One region of the Rhizobium sp. 862_C5_N1_2 genome, then DNA from elsewhere that is predicted to be linked to it. Evidence: riboswitches for the same ligand, from Rfam matches in the RefSeq annotation. Region 1 holds a riboswitch; each other region holds the start of a gene.
What was found. A riboswitch is a leader RNA that binds a small molecule or an ion and turns the genes downstream of it on or off. The one in region 1 is predicted to bind cobalamin.

Region 1 (7,376 bases):
CTCCAGATCCTTCAGCGGCCCGTAGCTTTCTGCCCGCGTCAACGGCGGCGTCAGATGATCGATAATGACGGCCGCACCTCGGCGCTTGGCTTGCGTGCCCTCGCCCGGATCGTTGACGATGAAGGGATAGAGATGTGGCAACGGCCCGAGGATCGCCTCGGGATAGCAGCTTTCTGACAGCGCTAGCGCCTTGCCCGGCAGCCATTCAAGATTGCCGTGCTTGCCCATATGGATGACGGCATGGGCGCCGAACGCGCGGCGCAGGAAAGCGTAGAAGGCGAGATAACCGTGCGGCGGCACGAGATCCGGCGAATGATAACTCTCTTTCGGGTCGATATTATAGCCGCGTGCTGGCTGGATGCCGACGAGCACCTCGCCGAAGCGCGCAAAAGGCAGGGCGAAGACGCCTTCGCGAAAATACGGATCGTCTTGCGGGTTGCCCCAGCGGGCTCTCACCTCATCCTGAATCTTACTGGGAAGAGATTCCAGGAAGCTGTTGTACAGACTCAGGGAAAGCGTCTCGCGGATGATCTTTCCGTCGGAACCGGAATTGGTCGGTCCTTCCATCAGGTGGCGGATCAGCGCATCGCCGTCGGCCGGAATCTCGGCGACCGGATATCCCGCCGCCCGCATAGCCTTGAGCACCTCGACGGTGCCGGCCGGCGTATCCAAGCCGACGCCGTTGCCGATCCGGCCGTCGCGGTTCGGATAGTTCGCCATGACGAGCGCGATGCGCCGGTGGCCGGCGGAAGTCTTCCGCAGCCGCGCCCAATTGGCGGCAAGTTCAGCCGTATAGCGCACCCGGCCGGCATCGGCCTGGCTGGCGACGATATTCGTCTCGACCAGCGCATCGTAGCGCGCCGCCGTCTTGAAGGACACCGCCCGCGCCAGCACCCGGCCATCGACTTCAGGCAGTGCCACGTTCATGCCGAGATCGCGCGCCGACAAGCCCTGCGGAGAAGCCGCCCATGCCTCCTTCGACGAGGCCGACAGGATCGCCTGCAGCACGATCGCCTCATTCGCTTCCAGCACCGTCGGCTGCCGGTCCGCACCCGGTGCCGAGACCGCAAAGCCCGTCGTGTTGATGACAACGTCGGGTTTCAGCGCCGAAAACACGCTTTCGAGAATGCCGGTGGAGATGGGATCCTTGAGGCTATAGGCAAAGACCGGCAGCGGCCGGAGGCCGAGTGCGGCCAGCGCCTCGACAAGCGCTTCGATCGGCCCGGTCTCGCCGCTCTGCACCAGGGCGCGGTAGAAGCTGATGGCGACTGTAGGGGATTCAAATCCCTCCTCCGCTACCATCCCCGCACCCGAAGACATATCTAAAACGACCCGCCGCCACTCCTCGACCCCGATCAACCCCCGCCCCGGCCACCAAATACCTGCCTTCATCAAAGGCACAGCCGGTGCCGGCATCTCTGTGCCCGACAGCATCGCCCCGGCATAATCGAGAAACGCCCGCGCATTAGCATCGCCGCCCTCGATCAGATAGGCCCAGAGCGCGTTGAGATCGTCGAGATCAACATTGGAGAAAGGAACCAGCCCCGCATCTGGCCTGGCATCACCCGGCAAGACCGCAATCAGTGCACCGGCGCGAGCCGCAGCCGCATGCAGCGCTTCCAGCGCATAGTGGAAATAGCTGGCGCCGCCGAGCGCACGCACGATGATCAGCTTCGCATGCCGCGCGGTGCGCTCGACATAGGTATCGACCGACATCGGATGCTTGAGGCTCATCAGACTGGCGAGCCTCAGCGAAGGTGCTGTCCGGCGATCGCGATGGGCGGCTGCGATCGCGGCAAGCTCGCTGTCGGCCGCCGACAGGAACAGGATATCGCCCGGCGTCTGCCCAAGGTCGATTGCCTCCTCGCCGTCGCTGATCGTTCCCTGCTGGGCCAGAAGCAGATGCATCGGTCTATGCCAGCGCTTCGATCGCCGCCCTCACCGCGTCCTGGTCCATTTCGTGCAGGCCAATGACAACGAGGCGTGTGCCGCGCTTTTCTCCGGCTGCCCAGGCGCGGTCGAAATAATGGTCGATGCGGCTGCCGACGGCCTGGAGCTGCAAACGCATCGGCTTGCCTGAAACGTCGACGAAACCCTTGAGACGCAGCACGTCATGGGCTGATATGATGTCCTTCAGCGCTTCGACGAAACCGGCGGGATCGGCAATGGCTCCGAGATCGACGACAAAGCTGTCGAATTCGTCGTGATCGTGCGGCGCGCCATCCTCATGCTCCAGCTCGTGATGCGACTTGCGATTGGCGACATCGTCCTCCGTGCCGATGCCAAGGCCGAGCAAGATGCCGGCTGACACCTCGCCATTTCTCGCCTCGATCATCACGGGCTTGCGCACCGTGCGGGAGGCGACCTCGTCGCGCACCCTGATAAGGCCCGCGGCGTCGATCAAGTCGGTCTTGTTGAGCACGATGAGGTCGGCGCAGGTGAGCTGGTCCTCGAACAGCTCCTCGATCGGGCTTTCGTGATCGAGCGATTCATCCTCGGCACGGCGCGCATCGACGGCATCATGGTCGTCGGCGAAACGGCCGGCGGCAACGGCAGCACTATCGACCACCGTGATGACACCGTCGACGGTCACCTGGGTGCGAATGTCGGGCCAGTTGAAGGCGGCGACCAGCGGCTGCGGCAAAGCAAGGCCCGAGGTTTCGATGACGATATGGTCGGGCCGCTGTTCGCGTTCGAGCAGCTTCGTCATCGTCGGGATGAAGTCGTCCGCGACCGTGCAGCAGATGCAGCCATTGGTGAGCTCGATAATGTCGTCCTCAGTGCAATTCTCCGCACCGCAGCCCTTCAGCACGTCGCCGTCGACGCCGAGATCGCCGAATTCGTTGATAATCAGCGCAATCTTCTTGCCGCCGGCATTGGTCAGCAGGTTGCGGATCATCGTCGTTTTGCCGGCACCGAGGAAGCCGGTGATGACGGTTGCGGGAATCTTCTGCTGGTTCATGGACTTAACCCTTCATTTTCAGCGGCAAGCCTGCCGCGATGAAATAGACTTCGGCGGCCTTCGCCGCGATCGATTGGTGCAGCCGGCCGGCATGATCGCGAAAATCCCGCGCCATGCGATTATCCGGCACGATGCCGAGACCGACCTCGTTGGAAACGAAAACGAGCCGCGCCTTCGCGGCGGGCAGGAAATCGGCAAGTGCGGCAAATTCCACCGCCATCTCACGCTCCTCGATCATCAGATTGGTGACCCACAGCGTCAGGCAATCGATCAGCACGATGCGCCCTTCGCCATCGATGTCGGTAAGCTTGCCGACAAGATCGAGCGGCTCCTCATGCGTCGTCCAGGACGGACCGCGATCGGCCTTGTGTTGCGTTATGCGCGCCTGCATCTCCTCGTCCCAGGCCCGCCCGGTGGCAAGGTAGTGGCGATCCAGATCGGTCGCGGTGACGAGGGATTCGGCGAACCTGGACTTGCCGGAGCGCGCGCCGCCGAGGATGAAGACAGTGTTGGAGGGGGCAGCCGTCATGCCGGCGTTGCCTTCTGAATAGATGCCGCGCAAGCCGCTACGGAAGACGCCGGCGGCTGTAAGGCCCCGCCAAATCGCGCCGCACCAGGCTGCGCTGAATTCAATCGTTCAGCCAAGACAACCTCCGTGCTGGCAACGGGCATAGTGCCCAGGTGTGGGCTTCGCGCCCGGCACGCATGGCAGGTCTCCTGGCTCGCGGTTATCGGCTGCGATCGGGGCAGACCGGAAACCGGTCGCCCTGATCGTGCCAGCGGATCATCCTTGCCTTCCCGGCTGCATCAGTGAAAAGGTGGACGATTCGTAGACTTGAGAGGCGTCCGACCCCGGTTGATCACCATGCATATCCAGTGGCTTTTCCGGCATGCCGCCCGTCCCGCCCGCCTGCACGATTGCAGGCTGCCGGCAGAAAGGGCTTAACGCCGGATGGAAGACCCTGACCGCTCTACAGTCGCGGGGTCGGCTGTGATGAAGGCGCCCGGCTTGGGTCCGCCGCGTCACATTCCCTTTTCATCCGGAAGGGCGTAACACCGATCCGGAACCATCCGTTATGTCGGGATGGTCGGGCGACCATCCGTTGAGGGATGGTTAGGCAAGCTCAGAGGTGAAGTCAACCGGCCTTGGCGACCGGGCAATGGCCGGCCAGAGGAAGCAACTCCGCCAACACGACTTACTCTACCTAAAATATCGTCATTTATCAGAGACTTACATCATAAAAATTTGTCCCAGCCGCCGGCTTTTCGCCGCAATTGCGTCGCAAGCGGACTGCGCGACCATCTCCGCCCTTGACCGGGCCTCTCCCCGCCTAGTTGTCTAGCCATGCTTATGAAATTGGATCGGCGCCGTTTTCGTGCGCTGCGTGTTTTCTTCGATCCGGGACGCCTGCGGGCGCTGACCCGCCGTAGCGAGGTTGGCCTGTCGCTGGCGGGCGCCGTCGTCGGCATCATCTCGGGTCTCGCCGTCACCGGCATGAGTTACGTCTCCAACGAGCTGCATCAGCTGGTCTTCGGCATATCAGACAGCGAGCGACTGAGCTCGTCCGAGATCGAGAACAAGATGCTGCTGCTCACTGCCCCCGTCATTGGCGGCGCCCTGCTCGGCCTGTTGCTCCTAGTGCTGGCGAAACGACGCAAGAAGCCGATGGTCGACCCGATCGAGGCCAATGCGCTGCATGGCGGCCGCCTGTCCTTGACCGACAGCATCATCGTTGCCGTGCAGAACCTGATCTCCAACGGTTTCGGCGCCTCCGTCGGCCTGGAGGCCGGCTATACCCAGCTTGCTGCCGGCCTCGCCTCGAAATTCGGCCTGAAGCTGCAGCTTCGCCGCTCGGACCTGCGCACCCTCGTTGGCTGCGGCGCGGCGGGCGCCATCGCCGCCGCCTTCAACGCGCCGCTGACCGGTGCTTTCTATGCTTTTGAGCTGATCATCGGCACCTATACGATCGTGTCGCTGACGCCTGTCGTCGTCTCCGCCCTTGTCTCCACCCTGATCGCAAGGCTGCTTGCCGGCAGCGATTTCACCATCGATATCGGCAGCTTCGGCTCGGTCGTGCCAGCCGATTATATCCCGGCACTGCTGCTCGGTGCTTTCTGCGCCGGTGTCGGCATCCTGATCATGCAGGGCGTCGCCTTTGTCGAAGAGCTGGCGCGCAAGAGCTCGATCGCCCCACCCTTCCGCCCGGCACTCGGCGGCATCATCGTCGGGCTGTTGGCGATGATCTCACCGCAGGTGCTCTCGGCCGGCCACGGCGCGTTGCATCTCAACCTTTCCCGTGAGGTGGCGATCCCGACGCTGATCGGCCTCTTCCTCTTGAAATCCTTCGCCTCGGCGATCTCGATCGGCTCCGGCTTCAGGGGTGGGCTGTTCTTCGCCTCGCTGTTCATGGGCGCCCTGCTCGGCAAGCTCTTCGCCTATTGCGGCCCCTATTTCGCCGATGCGACGCTGACGCCCGTCATCTATGCCGTGGTCGGCATGAGTTCGCTCGCCGTCGCCGTCATCGGCGGGCCGCTGACCATGACGTTCCTGGCGCTCGAAATCACCGGCGATTTCCCGATTACGGCGCTGGTGCTCGCCGCCGTCATCACCTCCTCGCTCGTCGTCCGCTCGACCTTCGGTTACTCCTTCGCCACATGGCGCTTTCATCTTCGCGGCGAAAGCATCCGCAGCGCCCATGATGTCGGCTGGATCCGCAATCTGACGGTCGACAAGCTGATGCGCGCCGATGTCAAGACGGCAAGGGCGGGCATCTCTCTGGAGGAATTCAAGCAGGCCTTCCCGATCGGCTCGACCCAGCGCGTCATCCTCGTCGAGGAGAGCGACAAATATGCGGGCCTCGTGCTGGTGCCGGAGATCTACGCCAACCCGACCGACGCCCAGGACGAGGGCAAGACGCTTGCCGATTTCATCCACTACCGCAACGATTTCCTGCAGCCGCAGATGAATGCCAGGCAAGCGGCGGCGATCTTCGACAAGAGCGAAAGCGAAGCACTCGCCGTCGTCAACAACCTGATCGAACGCAAGGTGATCGGCCAGCTCAGCGAAAGCTATACGCTGCGCCGCTACAGCGAAGAACTCGACCGCCGCCGCCGCGAGGTCTCAGGCGAGATCTGAGCGTCGTCGCGCCGATCGGATCGACGCTTCAGGATACGGCGTCGGCGAGCTTGAACACGTCGGCCCGCTTCGAAACACCGCGCAGCTCGAACGATCCTAGATACTCGCAGGCCACGGCGCAGGTGGCCGCGAAGCTCTCCGACATCAGCAGGTGTTGTTCAAGCGTGCCGCAGAGCTTTTCGAGCCGCGAGGCCTCGTTGACGGCCCTGCCGATCACCGTGAAATCGAGCCTGCCACGGGCGCCGACGTTCCCGTAGAAAACCTCGCCGAGATGCAGGACGACATCGACGCCGATATCGGGGCCGCCGTTTTTCGTCCGCTCACGGTTCAGCGCCTCGTTTGCTTTCAGCAGATTCTTCGTAGAAGCCAGCGCGGCCATGCAGGCCTTCTGCGGATCCTCGGCGTCGGTCGGAAAGATCGCAAGCACGCTGTCGCCCATGAACTTGAGGATCTCGCCGGAATTTTCCTCGACATGCCGGTCGATCAGCTCGAAATGTTCGTTCAGAAACCCGACGATCTCGCTGGGTTGATAGACCTCGGTCAAGGCCGTGAAATTTCTGAGGTCCGCAATCAGGATCGCCGCATTGATGGAGCCGCCGGTTCCCCTCTGGGTCTCCCCGGCCAGAATGCGCGCGCTCGTCCTGGCGCCGGTATAGACCGCGAGGATGTCGGTGGCGGTTTTCGATGCCGCCACACGGTAAGCCGCCAGACCCAGCGCCGGGACAAGCGCTTTGACGATCGCCAGCTGATCATCGGAAAATCCGCCCGGCGCATCGCTGGTCAGGGAGAAACCAAGCCCGCGCAACGCGACCTCCTTCGGAAATTCGCAAAGGCTGACCAGATGGTCCGTGCCGCCGGCAAGCGCAAATTCCGCGAGCTGCGGATAGTCAAGCCCCTCACCCCTGGCCAATATCCAGCGCCCTGTTCTCTCGCCGCGGTTCAGCAGGTAAAATATCGGTGTTTTCTCGAAGTTGCGCTCTTCTACGCTGCCATGCGCTGCATTTTCGAGAACGGTTGCACCGCCCCGCACGAAATTGGCCGAGACGCCGCGATACATGGGATGAAGGGATGGCATGGTAATGCTGGCCCGCCAGATCGGAATGCCATCTGCGATCAGCCGGTCGCACAGGCCGGCGACGAGATCGCCAATATGCTCGCTGGTGAGTCCCTGCTCTATAAGCCACTGAATATGATCGTTAATTTTCGAACCTCCGCATGGGACCGGGAACCGGGAATGACCGTTTTCGCCACCAAAGCCCGGCAACACGAACCGCAGAT
Region 2 (7,376 bases), on a different contig from region 1:
TTGGAGGAATCGACCGGCGGGAAACCGTCTTCGGCGGTGAGTTCCCGGCAGCCGGGCGGAATGCTGCTGCGGGAAAGCGTGGTGACGGCAAGGCCTGCGGTCACGGCATTCTTCAGCCCCGAGCCAGTATCGGCGATGAAAGCGATTCGATAGTTGCGGCCGATCTGCTCCAGCGACCGGAGCGCAAAATCGCGTGACCAGGTGGAGTTGCGATAGGTCGCTATCGGCAGGGGATCGATGTCGTGCAGCCTGTGGACCATCGATGTGACCCAGACTGTGGGATCGATACAGATGACCTCGCCTTTCGTCTCATCGCTCCAGTCGAAAACGACGGCCAGATCGAGCTCATCCCGCTCGAGGGCGGCCAGGTTGCGAACTGTGTAGTCGCAGGACACGGTGACCTCGACGGCCGGGTGGCGTACGGCGAAAGCAGCAAGGGCTGCCGGCAGCACCGTCTGGCTGTATTCCTCCGGAATTCCGATGCGCACCGGTCCGTCCAGCGGTTTGCTCCGGATCGTCGCGGCGGCCTCGTTCAGGAGGTCGATTATCCTGCGGGCGTAGGGGACGAGCTGTATGCCCTGGCGCGTCAGCAGCACGCCGCGGGCGCCCCGCTCGAACAGAGCTTCGCCGATCGTCTGCTCAAGCCGCTTGATCTGAGTGCTGACCGCCGACTGCGTCCGCCCGATGCGCTGGGCAGCCGCGGAGAAATTGGAAGTCTCGGCAACGACCAGGAAGGTTCTGAGCAGGTCGCTCTCAATCGGCTCGTGCATAGGAATAGCCATAGAAAAAATCGATGGTAGCTATCTCTACTATTCGTTTGTCTAATGTCAATTCTTGGCGCAGAAAAGAACCGCGTTCGACTTCCTTCTTTGAGAATATCTGCGTGACCATTGAAAATCCGGCCAGACGCCTCGCAGGCAGCGAGCACGAGAAGGGTGTGCTTCTCATCATTGCCGCGACGCTTGCCTGGAGCGCGAGCGGCGTCTATTCGCGGCTCCTGACGACCGACGTATGGACGGCGATCGCCTGGCGGTCGTTGTTCGGCGGCCTGTTTCTGCTGATCCCCTGCCTTTTCCTCGAAGGGGGCATCTCACGGCAGCAATGGCGATCCGTCTTCCATCCGTCAGGTCTTGCGATGATCGCATGCCAGACCTTCAGTCAGGTATGCTTCATCGGGGCGCTTTACATGACCACCGTCGCCAATGTGACGATGATCTATGCGACCGCGCCCTTCATCGCGGCACTGCTCGGGTGGGTCATCCTCAGGGAGAGGGTCTCCAGGCGGACGCTGATTGCCGGCGGCATCTCGCTCTTCGGCGTTGCGGTCATCGTCGCCTCGTCGATCGGCGGCGGGACCGGTTGGGGCGACCTGCTGGCGCTCGGCATGACGGCGTCCTTCGCGCTCGTCATCATCATTCCGCGCATCAGTCCCGACGTGCCGAGCCTGCCGCCGACCGTGGTCAGCGCTTTCCTGACACTTGCACTCTTCGCTCCGTTCGGTTCGGTCGGCTCGCTCGACCTGCACAACTGGATCGTCCTCGCCGCCTTCGGCGCGACCAATTTCTCCCTGGCGCTGGTGCTCTTCCTTGCCGGGGCGAAGCGGATGCCGCCGGCGGAGGCGGCGCTGATCGGCACGATGGAAATCGTGCTCACGCCCTTCTGGGTCTGGCTGTTGTTTTCCGAAGAGCCGCCCGTCGCCACCTTTTTCGGCGGCGCGATCATCCTCGGCGCCGTGTTCTGGCACACGGCAATCGACGTCAGCCGCAGCCGGCGACCGCATCGCGCCTAAAGCCTTTAGGCGGCGATCAAATCTTCCGGGACGATCCGGAAAACCGCCGTATTCGCGGGATCAATTATTTCTGCTACGCAGCGCTATTGCGACTTTGCCGACTGTCGTCTTTGAGTTGCGCCCATGTCGTTTTCTTGATCGCTGTTTTACGTCAGGCATGGTTTGCTTGTGGTGTTCAAGGCGCTATCTCGCAAACTGGCGAAATGGACCATTGGGACGCTGGCCTGACGCCGGCGCCGCCCCGCAGCGGTAGAAGAACTGAAATCCTCAAGGAAATCGCCGGATAGACATCCGGAAAGATATCGAGATGGATCGAAAGGAGATTCTGGAGCCGGAAACCAGCTCTTGGCACAGCAAATCGACGGATTGCGGCAGACGATCACGAGCGGAACGACAGGCGAAAACCATGGCGTTCACTCCTCTTCTCCATCCAATCTGTCCCTTTTGCAAATCTGAATATCGCCCGATGCGGCGGTATCCTCGTGTTGTGGACCGGGCTGCAGAGGAGGCAGGCCGGAGGGAAGGTTGCCATCGACTGCATCGGTTGCAGATCGAGGCATTCAAACAAGTGGGAGGAATTCATGAGCAAAAATAGAGGCGTCGTCTATCTCCGGCCGGGCAAGGTTGAAGTTCGCGACATCGACGACCCGAAGCTGGAAGCGCCTGACGGCCGCCGCATTGAACACGGCGTGATTTTGAAGGTGATCTCGACCAATATCTGCGGCTCCGATCAGCACATGGTCCGCGGCCGCACGACGGCGATGCCGGGCCTGGTCCTCGGCCATGAAATCACCGGCGAGATCATCGAGAAAGGCATCGACGTCGAGATGCTCGAAATCGGCGATATCGTCTCGGTGCCTTTCAATGTCGCCTGCGGCCGATGCCGCTGCTGCAAGTCTCAGGATACCGGTGTCTGCCTGACGGTAAACCCGGCCCGCGCCGGCGGTGCTTACGGTTATGTCGACATGGGCGGCTGGATCGGCGGACAGGCGCGCTATGTCACCATTCCCTACGCAGATTTCAACCTGCTGAAAATCCCCGATCGGGATAGGGCAATGGCGAAGATCCGTGATCTCACCATGCTCTCCGACATTCTGCCCACCGGCTTCCATGGCGCAGTGCGTGCAGGTGTTGGGGTCGGCTCGACCGTCTATGTCGCCGGTGCCGGCCCTGTCGGCCTTGCGGCTGCGGCTTCGGCTCGCATTCTCGGCGCTGCTGTCGTGATGATCGGTGATTTCAACAAGGACCGTCTGGCGCATGCGGCGAAGGTCGGTTTCGAACCGATCGACCTGTCGAAGAGCGACCGTCTCGGCGACATGATCGCGCAGGTCGTCGGCACCAATGAGGTGGACAGCGCCATCGATGCGGTCGGCTTCGAGGCACGCGGCCACTCGGGCGGCGAACAGCCGGCGATCGTGCTCAATCAGATGATGGAGATTACCCGTGCCGCGGGTTCGATCGGCATCCCCGGCCTCTACGTTACCGAGGATCCGGGCGCCGTCGACAACGCCGCCAAACACGGCAATCTGTCGCTCCGCTTCGGCCTCGGATGGGCCAAGGCGCAGTCCTTCCACACCGGCCAGACTCCGGTGATCAAATATAATCGTCAGCTCATGCAGGCGATCCTCCACGACCGGCTGCCAATTGCCGATATCGTCAACGCCAAGGTCATTCCGCTCGACGATGCCGCCAATGGATATGAGAGCTTCGACCAGGGAGCGGCGACGAAATATGTCCTCGATCCGCACGGAGAGGTCGCGAAAGCCGCCTAGAGCAATTCCAGCAAAAGCGCGTAGCGGTTTTGCGTCCGGAATTGCGAGAAAACAAAGGGATAGAGCATTTCCGTGATTCGAAGAAAAACGGAAATGCTCTAGCGACTACGACTGAGGACTTTACCTGATAGGAATGGCCGGCGGAAAGCCGGCCATTCTGCATCGCACAACGATTTGATTGACGAACTACTGGATGCTGAACGGGAAATATTTTGCGTTGATCATGTCGTAGGTCCCGTCCGCCTTGATGCTCTTCAACGCTTCGTTCAGGCGCGCAAGACGCTCCTTGTCATCGAGGCGCAGCGCGATGCCGGCACCCTCACCGAAGTATGTGATGTCGACCAGATCCGGTCCTTTGAACTCGCAGCAGCTTCCTGCCTTGGTGTTGGCAATCCAGTCGTAGATGGCGAGTTTATCCTCGAGGATAATGTCGACGCTCCCGTCCGCCAGACCCTTGTACAATTCGGGCGAAGACCGAAACACCTTCTTTTTCATTTCCGGATAAAGATGGTTGGCATAGGATTCCTGCGCTGTCGACGATGTCACCCCAAGAATTTTATCGTTGAGGGCGGCGGGGCTGACATCGCTGATCGACGAATCCTTCCGGGCGATGAACACAGACGGGCTGTTGTAGTATTTTTCAGTGAAGGCAACCTTTTGACGCCGCTCAAGGCTCATCGACATGGATGAGATGATCGCGTCGTATTTGTCGGCAACGAGATCGGGGATAATGTCGTCCCACTTCTCGATGATAAATTGGCATTCGAACTTGCCAACCTCGCACAGCGCATTGGCAATATCGATGTCGAAGCCCTGAAGTTTGTTATTTGCATCGAGATAGTTGAAGGGCGGAAATGCACCTTCGACGGCAATTCTCATTGGCATGCGATCTTGCGCGGCCACCTCAAGCGGCGAGGTCGCGGCCAAAAAAATACCCATCCCGCCCGCCATCAGCGCTCCGCGCAGTATAGTCTGAATGGATATGCGCAACATCGTCGGGAGCTCCTCGGGGAATAGTCGATCTCGCCCCATAGTGCGCCGCAGCCTTTAATTCTACGTGAACGCTTCTTTGTTAGCGTCGGCCAATGCGCCCGTGTGGTGGTGTTCAGGGGTCTAGGCTTGCAGATCGTTCTTCCTTCCAGCTCCAAGACGTTTCAGCAATCCTGGATTGCCTCGGGAAGAATTCTGTTTCTGATTGCCGTCAGCGGACTTGGAGCGATCGGACTTGTTGTACTCTCGGCGCTCTGGGCAGGAACCGAAAGCGATGCTGCCGCCCTTGATCGACAGCGCCAGCTTGTGAATGCCCGCCTGCGGGAACAGGTCGATCAAGTCGCCCATGTCATCGGCCAGTTCGGCAACGGCTACCTCACACGTGTTTATCCGGCTGCCCGGTCAAGCGGAGGTTCCTCCAGCCTCGATGCCGTTCTGACAGCGGCCGCCGGGAGTGCGATCAGCCAGACCGCAATGTCCGCCTTCGGCTACGATCAGGCCTTTGTCGTCGACGAGAAGGCTCAACTGCTGATGCTGGCGGACGCCCAAACGGAAAAGCGTTATCGCTGGATGAAGCCTCTCTTTTTGCCTCTGCTTCAGGATGCCCGCCTCGGGGTGAGACCAGGCGCGGTTTCCAACGAAAGAACGCCGTCCTCGATGGAAAGCCGCCTTGCGAGCCCAGGACGCTCCAACACTGCGTTGGCCAATCTGATGCGGCTGGAAGGTCGGCCGACGATCGTCGGCGTCGTCGCCATCAACGATCCCGAAGAGGGGCAACGGCAGACGATGCGGCAATTCCTGATCGTCGTGCGGTTTATCGATGGTGCGGCGCTGGACGAATTGAGCCGGCAACAGGGCCTCAACGGCGCGCGCTTCGCGCGCACAGCCGATGCAGACGAAAACGAGGTTGCCTTCCAGATCGACGCCACGGCAAATGGCGAACCGATCGGCTTCATCGTATGGCGGCCCGATCTTCCAGGCTCGAGAGTGATCGGCCGATTGATGCCGGCGCTTTCGATTGCCGCCCTGGTGATCGCGATCCTGTTCTCCGTTTTGCTGGTGCGCCTGCGAAGCAGCCTCGGCGAGTTGAGAAAAAGCGAGCTGCATGCAAGACAGCTTGCCTTGCATGACGTGCTCACGAGCCTTCCCAACCGCGCTTTGTTCGCGATGAGGTTCGACGAGTGCCTGGCCGAGACGAAGAATTCGGCCGAGCGCTCGGCAGTCGCGCTTCTCGATCTCGACCGCTTCAAGGCCGTGAACGACACGTTCGGCCATGCCGCCGGCGATGAACTCATCAGGATGGCTGCGGAGCGGATCCACTCCCTGCTTCGTCCGGGCGACACGCTTGCCCGGCTCGGAGGGGACGAATTCGCCCTGCTTCTTCGGGACATCAAAGATCATGATCAGGTTTTGCCTGTAATATGCGACGCGATCGTTGCCGAACTTGGCAAGCCCTTCCCGCTTCTGAGGGGCGAGGCGGTCGCACGGGTCGGCGGCTCGATCGGCGTGACCGTCGTGCCGGACGCCGGACGGAATGCCGATGACATCATGCGCTACGCCGACGTCGCGCTGTACGAAGCAAAGATGGGCGGCAGAGGCCAATGGCGCGTCTATTCACCGTCCATGGACGGCGGCAGGAATGCGCGCGACATACTCAAGAACGAATTGCGGGAAGTTTTGGCCAAAGGCACGGCCTCATCCGCTGACGGTCCACAATCCGACCCGATTGCGAACAAGCCGGACTTCGGATCGCTCGAAGTCTACTACCAAACGGTACATCGCGCCGAGGGCGGCGGATACTCGGCGTCGGGCGCGGAGGCTCTCGTGCGTTGGCGTCACAGTCAGCGCGGACTATTGACGCCTGCCAGCTTCATCCCTGTCGCCGAGGAGGGCGGCCTCATCGACGCTCTCGGTTTCTGGGTATTGCGCGAAGCCTGTAGAGCCGCCTGCAAATGGCCTGAAAACACATTTGTTGCGGTCAACGTGTCTCCCGCCCAGTTGAGAAGACCAAATTTTGCCGAGGAAGTATTCGCCGTGCTCCAGGAGAGCGGCCTGCCGCCGTCCCGGCTCGAGCTCGAGCTCACCGAGTCCTCGCTCATCGAGGATAACTCGGACGTCTATACGGTGCTGAAGTCGCTGCGCAGCCAAGGTGTTCAGATTTCGCTCGATGATTTCGGAACCGGCTTTTCATGTCTCAGCCATCTGCTACGCTTCGATATCGACCGCATCAAGATTGATCGTTCGTTCGTCTCACAGCTCGGCACGAAAGCCAACGGGGCGGCCATCATTGGCGCCATCGTCGCGCTTAGCCGCAACCTCGGTATCTCGACGACTGCTGAAGGGGTCGAAACCGAATATCAACGCGACTTTCTGGCCGCCCTCGGCTGCACCGACCTCCAAGGCTACTTCTTCTCCAAACCGGTTCCTCTTTGCGACCTTGATAGTTTCCGGACAGCTGAGAGTGCTGTCGCCTGAGAGGCTTTTGATCTTCCGCCAGGAACTTTCGCCGCGCGCGGCGGTTGACGCCCGAAGACCGAGTGGAGGATGTGATGGGCGAGGTCGGGGAGTGGCGGCACCTTTGCGTCGATATGCAGCGGATGTTTGCCGAAGACACGCCGTGGCACGTTCCCTGGATGGCACGGATCTCTCCCCAGATCGAAGAGCTGGCCGGGCGGCACTCGTCGCGAACGATCTTTACCCGCTTCCTGCCACCCGAGCATGCCGACGACATGCCGGGGAAATGGCGGGATTATTACCAGAAATGGTGGATGATGACGGGTGAGCATCTTCCGCGCGGATTCATCGATCTCGCCCCATCGCTGGCG
Region 3 (7,376 bases), 1.6 Mb from region 1:
TTCCGAGCATAGATTGCTCATCGAAATACGTCCGGCGATCGGGTTCGCCCGGTTCACCGTGTCCTCGAACATGATGTAGGGGTAGCCGCTCTCGAACTGGATTTCGGCAAGCACCTGGAAGAATTCGCGCGCCTTGATCTTCTTCTTCGAAATGCGGGCATCCGCCACCATCTCGCGATATTTTTCCGTCACCGAAATCTCGGTGAAAGGCACGCCATAGACGCGTTCCACGTCATAGGGCGAGAACAGATACATATCCTCATTGTTCTTGGCGAGTTCGAAGGTGATATCGGGCACGACGACGCCGAGTGACAGCGTCTTGATGCGGATTTTTTCGTCGGCATTTTCGCGCTTGGTGTCAAGGAAGCGCATGATATCGGGGTGATGGGCATTGAGATAGACCGCACCCGCGCCCTGCCGCGCCCCGAGCTGGTTGGCATAGGAGAAACTGTCTTCGAGCAGCTTCATCACCGGGATGATACCCGAGGACTGGTTCTCGATATGCTTGATCGGCGCGCCTGCCTCGCGGATATTCGTCAGCGACAGCGCCACGCCGCCGCCGCGCTTCGACAATTGCAGCGCCGAATTGATCGACCGGCCGATCGATTCCATATTGTCCTCGACGCGCAGCAGGAAGCAGGAAACCAGTTCGCCGCGCTGCTTCTTGCCGGCATTGAGGAAGGTCGGCGTTGCCGGCTGGAAGCGGCCGGAAATGATCTCGTCGACCATGTCGCGGGCAAGGGCCTCGTCGCCACGCGCCAAGGCCAGAGCCACCATGCAGATGCGGTCCTCATAGCGCTCGAGATAGCGCTTTCCGTCGAAGGTCTTCAGCGTATAGCTGGTGTAATATTTGAAGGCGCCGAGGAAGGTCGGGAAACGGAATTTCTTGGCGTAGGCCTGGTCGAACAGATCCCGCACGAAATTGAAGGAATACTGGTCGAGAACCTCCTGCTCGTAATATCCTTCGGTCACGAGGTAATCGAGCTTTTCCCTCAGATTGTGGAAGAACACTGTGTTCTGGTTCACATGCTGGAGGAAATATTGCTTGGCCGCCAAACGATCCTTGTCGAGCTGAATCCGCCCCTCATCGTCATAGAGGTTCAGCATCGCGTTCAGCGCGTGATAGTCGAGGGTTTCGGCTGCTTTCGGCGGCCTCTCCCCGGCGGGCTGAGCAAAAGTTTGATGCGGTTTTGCGCCCGCATCCCGCGTCAGGTTTGTTCCCGTGTCCAAAATCGTTCCATTCCGTGTTTGACCTTGGCGACGTCGTCTTCGGTACCCATGAGCTCGAACCGGTAAAGGTACGGCACCTGGCATTTCTGCGAGACCACGTCGCCGGCGAGCCCGTATGTCTCGCCGAAATTGCTGTTGCCCGCGGCGATCACGCCGCGGATGTGTCCTCGGTTTTCCGCATCGTTGAGGAAACGGATCACCTGCTTGGGAACGGCACCCTTGCCGCCGTCGCCGCTATAGGTCGGCACGATCAGCACGAAGGGTTCGCGGATATGGAACGCGTCTGCGCCACCTGGCGGAATGCGCGCCGCGCGCAGACCGAGCTTGGCGACGAACCGATGGGTGTTCTCGGATCGGCTGGAATAATAGACGATCAGGCCCATCGCTTGTCCTCAGGTCAGGAGAGCGCGCTGATCATGTCGGGACGGAAGCCCGCCCAATGCTGCTCGCCGGCGATGACGACAGGCGCCTGCATGTAGCCGAGGCTGCGGACGCGATCGAGCGCTTCGGCATCCTGCGAGATATCGACGATGTCATAATCGACGCCCAGACGGTCGAGGGCGCGGTAGGTGGCAGTGCACTGGACGCAGGCAGGCTTGCTGTAGACGGTAATGGTCATGATATTCCTCGTGACGATGCGATTGGGCGCAGGACATCGATCGGAAATCTGTCGATATCCGTCGAAAAATTCTCTGATGATTTTGAGCTGTGCGGCTATTTAGCCGCTGGGCGTACTCCGCCCTCTACCTCTAGTGGGTGGCGGCCTGAACTGAAATTCTGACATGACTTCACCCCGAAGTGGCTCATGCGGAGGTTCGGGCCTGCGAAACGCGATGCGGAGATTCCCCGCAGCCATGCAACGCGACCTTCCGGACACCCCGCCCGTGGACGTTTCGTTCGAGGCAGGTCTCCTGGCTCACGGGTCAAAGCGCCTGCCCAGCCTTCCCGGAGCATCATGCTCCAGTGACCTGAAATCGGACAGTTGCTCGCCGCTTACAGTTGCGGGGGCAGCCCCGGCATTGCCGCGCCATGATGGCGAAGCGCACCGAATTCCCGTCTTAGCCGCCGATCCTCACGAATCGACGGAACCTCGAACACTAGATATGGTACGCGAATCGATCATGACGTCAACAAGTTGTTGTGGCGGCGCAGCAATGGCGGCAACGAATCGCCGCGCTGTGTATGATGTGGATAACGAAGCGTTAACGGAAAAGCGCTGTGGAGAACCCATCATAAAAAGAGCCGGCAGAAGCCGGCTCCTCAAACGACATTCATATTTTTATCCGAAGCAACCGCAGTGCATTGATCGTCACCAGCACGGTGGCGCCGGTATCGGCAAGAATCGCTGGCCAGAGCCCGGTGATCCCTGCGATCGTCGTCACCAGAAACACCGCCTTCAGCCCGAGTGCGATGGTGATATTCTGCAGGATGTTGCGCATCGTGCGTTTGGAAAGTTCGATCATCCGCGCCACGTCGCCAACGCGTCCGTGCAGCACGGCGGCATCCGCCGTCTCCAGCGCCACATCGGTGCCGCCGCCCATGGCGATGCCGATATCGGCAGCGGCCAGCGCCGGAGCATCGTTGATGCCGTCGCCGACCTTGGCGACGATGAAGCCCTGGCGCTTCAATTCGCCGACGACCCGCTGCTTATCCTCTGGCATCATCTCGCCGCGCCAATCGATGCCGAGCATACCGGCAACGGCTGCTGCCGTCCGCTTGTTGTCGCCCGTCAACATCATCGCCTTGACGCCTGCTGATTTGAGCGCAGCGAGCCCGGCCTCGGCATCCTCACGCGGCTCGTCACGCATGGCGATCAGGCCGGCCGCAACACCGTTGACGAGCAGCACCGACACGCTCTTGCCCTCGTCGTTCAGCGCCGTGATGCGTGCATCCTGTTCCGCGCTGAGCGTCCCGCGCTCGCGGGCGGCAGGCGGCGACAGCAGATCCAGCGCCTCACCGCCGACTTTGCCGCTGACACCCTTGCCCGGCAGCGCTTCAAGCTCGAAGGCCGGCGGCACGGGAACGCCGTCCGCCTTGGCGCGGTTGAGGATCGCCAGCGCCAGCGGATGACTGGAACCCTGCTCCAGCACCGCCGCGCGCGACAGCACCTGCGCCTCGCTCAGGCCAAAGGAAATGATATCAGTCACTTGAGGCTTGCCTTCTGTCAGCGTGCCTGTCTTGTCGAAGGCGACCATCGTCACCTTGCCGAGCGTTTCCAACACCGCGCCGCCCTTCATCAGCAGCCCGCGCCGCGCACCGGATGAAAGCGAGGCGGCGATCGCCGCCGGCGTCGAGATGACGAGCGCGCAGGGGCAGCCGATCAAAAGGATCGCAAGGCCCTTGTAGACCCATTCGCCCCACGGCCCAGCGAACAGCAACGGTGGAACGACCGCGACAAGCGCTGCGACCACGACGACGCCGGGCGTGTAATAGCGCGAGAACCGATCGATGAAGCGTTCGGTCGGCGCCTTCGATTCCTGAGCTTCCTCCACCAGCTTGACGACGCGGGCGATGGTATTGTCGGCGGCAGCCGCCGTGACGCGAACCCTGAGGACCGCATCGCCATTCACCGTGCCGGCAAAAACGACGGCATCGACGCCCTTGCGCACCGGCGTGCTCTCGCCCGTCACCGGCGCCTCGTCGATCGCGCTCTCGCCTGAGATGATGATGCCGTCCGCCGAGATCCGGTCGCCAGGACGAACCATGATGATGGCGCCGACCGAAAGGCTTTCCGCCGGCACCTCCCGTGTCTGCCCATTGTCTTCGAGTAGCGCACTCTTCGGCACCAGGGCCGTCAGCGACTGGATGCTTTCGCGCGCCTTGCCCGCTGCCACCCCTTCCAGCAACTCGCCGACCAGAAAGAGGAACACAACGGTTGCCGCCTCTTCGCCGGCATTGATGATGACGGCGCCGACAGCGGCGATCGTCATCAGCATCTCGATCGAAAACGGTGTGCCTGATAAAGAGGCCATGACGGCGCGCCGAGCGATCGGCACCAGCCCGATCAGCATGGCGACGATGAAGGCATAGGACGCGATCGCCGGCACGAGATGGCCGACGGCATAGGCGGCAACGAGTGCCGCACCCGAAAGGATGGTCAGCCGGCCCTTCCTACTCTGCCACCAGTGACCGGCCATCGGCGCATGGTCGTGCCCGTGCAGCCCCTCGATTTCCTTCTCGGCATGATCGTGAGAATGGTCGTGGTCATGACTATGGCCTGCATGATCGTGCCCTTCATGGTCGTGGTCATGGCCCGCGTGATCACCGTGATCATGTCCATGGTCATGACGGTGCTGCGAGCCGTGTTCATGCGCAGGCGCAGCGTTTCCGGCAAGCGGCGCGACGGAATAGCCGAGCCCGGTCACCTTCTTCTCAATCGTCTTGAGATCGCTGCTGCCATCATGCCGGACGGTCATCGTGCCCGCCATCACCGAGACGGAAACATCGGCGACACCCGCCACGCGTCTGACCGCCGTATCGATCTTGGTTGCGCAGGCGGCGCAATCCATGCCGCCAACCCGGTATCGTGTTTCGCTCTCAGCCATGAACCGCTTCCTTGTCAAATAGAAGCATCCCTCCTACATCCTCTAGCGACTAGAGGTGCAAGAGGAAAATTATGAAAAGGATCACGATCGGTGAAGCCGCCCGCCAGAGTGGCGTCAAGGTACCGACGGTGCGTTATTACGAGAGCATCGGGCTGCTCGCGGCGCCGAGCCGCAGCGAGGGCAACCAGCGCTCCTTCGAACCCGCCGATATCAGCCGCCTCGCCTTCATCCGCCACGCCCGCGAACTCGGCTTCGAGATCGAGGCGATCCGCACGCTACTCACCCTGCAGGACGATCCGCACCAATCCTGTGCCTCGGCCGACGCCATTGCCAAGGCCCGCCTCATCGAGGTCGAGCAGCGCATCCGCAGCCTGAGGGCGCTGAAGGCCGAGCTGGAAACCATGGTGGAAGGCTGCGGCCACGGCCGCGTCGACCAATGCCGCGTCATCGAGGTTCTCGCCGACCACGGCCAGTGCACGCATCCCCACCACTGATCTCCGCCCTTGCAGGCGATCCGCGCCCGCGCCAAAACTGAACGAGACAGAATCGGGCGAAGACATCAATGAACCAGAAGCGGATTGCAATCATCGGCGGCGGCCCGGCGGGTCTCGCGGCTGCCGAACTGCTTTCCCGTGCCGGTCATGCGGTGACCGTCTATGACGCCATGCCGACCTTTGCCCGCAAGTTTCTGCTGGCCGGCAAGTCCGGTCTCAACATCACCCATTCCGAGGATTATGCCCGTTTCACCACGCGCTTCGGAGCGGCCTCCGCCCGTCTGCGCCCCGCTCTTGATGCCTTTACCCCTGATGATATCAGGAGTTGGGCAAGCGAGCTCGGGACGGAAACCTTCATCGGCTCGTCCGGCCGGGTTTTTCCGAAGGTGATGAAGGCCTCGCCTTTGCTGCGCGCCTGGCTCAGGCGGCTGGAGGCACAGGGCGCCACGCTGCGCACCCGCCACCGTTGGACCGGTTTTGCCGAAGACGGCTATGTTTTCGAAACGCCCGAAGGGCGCGGCATCGTCCATTGCGACGCAGCCCTGCTGGCGCTCGGCGGCGCAAGCTGGCCGCGCCTCGGCTCGGATGCTACCTGGGTACCTTGGCTGGCCGGCAGGGGTGTGGAAATTGACACTTTTCAACCCGCCAATTGCGGCTTCGTCGTCGGCTGGAGCGGGAACTTCAGCGAGCGTTTCGCCGGCGAGCCGGTAAAATCAGTCACCGCCACGTCCGAGGCCGGCACTTTTCCCGGCGAATTCGTCATCACCGGCAGCGGCATCGAAGGCAGCCTCGTCTATACCCATACGGCCGCGTTGCGCGACCGGCTGCCGAACCATGGCAGCGCTTCCCTGACGCTCGACCTTGCACCCGGCCGCACCATCGACAGGTTGAGCCGCGACCTTGCGCGGCAGGACGCTAAATCGAGCTTTTCAAACCGCCTGCGCAAGGGCGCCGGCCTCGACGGCGTCAAGGCGGCGCTGCTGCGCGAACTCGCTCCCGAGCGCGACCGAACCGATCCGGAGCGTCTCGCCCGCATGATCAAGGCCCTGCCGGTGCCGGTGATCGAAACCCGCCCGATCGCCGAAGCGATCTCCTCAGCCGGCGGCATCCGCTGGAGCGGCGTCGACGAGAGCTACATGTTGAAGGCACTGCCGGGCACCTTCGTCGCCGGCGAAATGCTCGGCTGGGAGGCGCCGACTGGTGGCTATCTCCTCACCGCCTGCCTGGCGACCGGCCGGGCGGCAGCCCGTGGCATCGAGGCCTGGCTGCAGCGCTAGAGCGCTGGAAGCTGTCAGCCTTGAGGCAAAACAACAAGATCATCCTCAATCAGACCGAGGCCGGATGGAAGGTCATAGCGAGACCATTCATGCAGTAGCGAAGCCCGGTTGGCTTCGGGCCGTCATCGAAGACATGGCCGAGGTGACCGCCGCAACGGCTGCAGTGCACGGCGGTACGTGCCATGCTGAAGGTCGTGTCGCCGGTCGTGCCGACGGCATTTTCAAGCGGCGCCCAGAAGCTCGGCCAGCCAGTGCCGCTGTCGAATTTGGTGGTCGAGGAAAAGAGGTCCTGGTCGCAGCCGGCGCAGGCGAAATTGCCCTTTCGCTCCTCATGCAGCAAGGCACTGGTGAAGGGATGTTCCGTCCCCGCCTGGCGCAGGATGACATATTGATCCGGCGTCAGCAGCTTGCGCCATTCCTCCTCGGTGTGGGTCACCGCAAACCTCTCGCCGGCGATTGCCTTGCCGGCCGGGCCTGAGCGAACCGCAAGCGCCCCAAAAGCAGCGCCCATCAGCAACAATCGTCTGTTCAGCATGGTCGGATCTCCTCATCTGGCAAACCTTGCTTCCGTACAGAACTACGAGGGAGAGAGGTCATTTGTTACGCCATGGCTGCCCAAACACCGAAATGTGATTTCAGCCACTTTCGTCAGCAGGCGCCGCACGCTGACGAGCGCCAGCGCCGGCCGATTGCAAACCAGCCGCTTTTCCATCAGAGTGTGCTGAAATTCGGTGGGAGGAGCCGATGCACGAACACTCAGCGCACGCCGAGTACGTCTACACGTCTGCCCAGCGCGACTCTGCGGCAGCCAGTTCTCCTGTTGTCGCCTC

Region 2: it holds a riboswitch for cobalamin, as region 1 does, so the genes downstream of both, fdhA (formaldehyde dehydrogenase, glutathione-independent) here and cobU (bifunctional adenosylcobinamide kinase/adenosylcobinamide-phosphate guanylyltransferase) in region 1, are expected to answer to the same signal.
Region 3: it holds a riboswitch for cobalamin, as region 1 does, so the genes downstream of both, nrdH (glutaredoxin-like protein NrdH) here and cobU (bifunctional adenosylcobinamide kinase/adenosylcobinamide-phosphate guanylyltransferase) in region 1, are expected to answer to the same signal.

The regions. Positions count from the first base shown of each region.
Region 1 is NZ_JBPWPT010000001.1:2,346,470-2,353,845, forward strand. Features, by position in the region: gene cobN (cobaltochelatase subunit CobN) at 1-1,908, opposite strand, end outside; gene cobW (cobalamin biosynthesis protein CobW) at 1,913-2,962, opposite strand; gene cobU (bifunctional adenosylcobinamide kinase/adenosylcobinamide-phosphate guanylyltransferase) at 2,967-3,491, opposite strand; cobalamin riboswitch at 3,653-4,049, opposite strand; gene ACD590_RS11855 (chloride channel protein) at 4,308-6,098, shown strand; gene ACD590_RS11860 (adenylate/guanylate cyclase domain-containing protein) at 6,127-7,173, opposite strand.
Region 2 is NZ_JBPWPT010000004.1:275,488-282,863, forward strand. Features, by position in the region: gene ACD590_RS34080 (LysR substrate-binding domain-containing protein) at 1-770, opposite strand, end outside; gene ACD590_RS34085 (DMT family transporter) at 884-1,789, shown strand; cobalamin riboswitch at 1,951-2,150, shown strand; gene fdhA (formaldehyde dehydrogenase, glutathione-independent) at 2,371-3,561, shown strand; gene ACD590_RS34095 (transporter substrate-binding domain-containing protein) at 3,748-4,554, opposite strand; gene ACD590_RS34100 (putative bifunctional diguanylate cyclase/phosphodiesterase) at 4,660-7,026, shown strand; gene ACD590_RS34105 (cysteine hydrolase family protein) at 7,101-7,376, shown strand, end outside.
Region 3 is NZ_JBPWPT010000001.1:3,964,543-3,971,918, forward strand. Features, by position in the region: gene nrdE (class 1b ribonucleoside-diphosphate reductase subunit alpha) at 1-1,230, opposite strand, end outside; gene nrdI (class Ib ribonucleoside-diphosphate reductase assembly flavoprotein NrdI) at 1,209-1,613, opposite strand; gene nrdH (glutaredoxin-like protein NrdH) at 1,628-1,849, opposite strand; cobalamin riboswitch at 2,115-2,338, opposite strand; gene ACD590_RS19685 (heavy metal translocating P-type ATPase) at 2,502-4,775, opposite strand; gene ACD590_RS19690 (MerR family transcriptional regulator) at 4,847-5,269, shown strand; gene ACD590_RS19695 (TIGR03862 family flavoprotein) at 5,338-6,546, shown strand; gene msrB (peptide-methionine (R)-S-oxide reductase MsrB) at 6,596-7,081, opposite strand; gene ACD590_RS19705 (helix-turn-helix domain-containing protein) at 7,291-7,376, shown strand, end outside.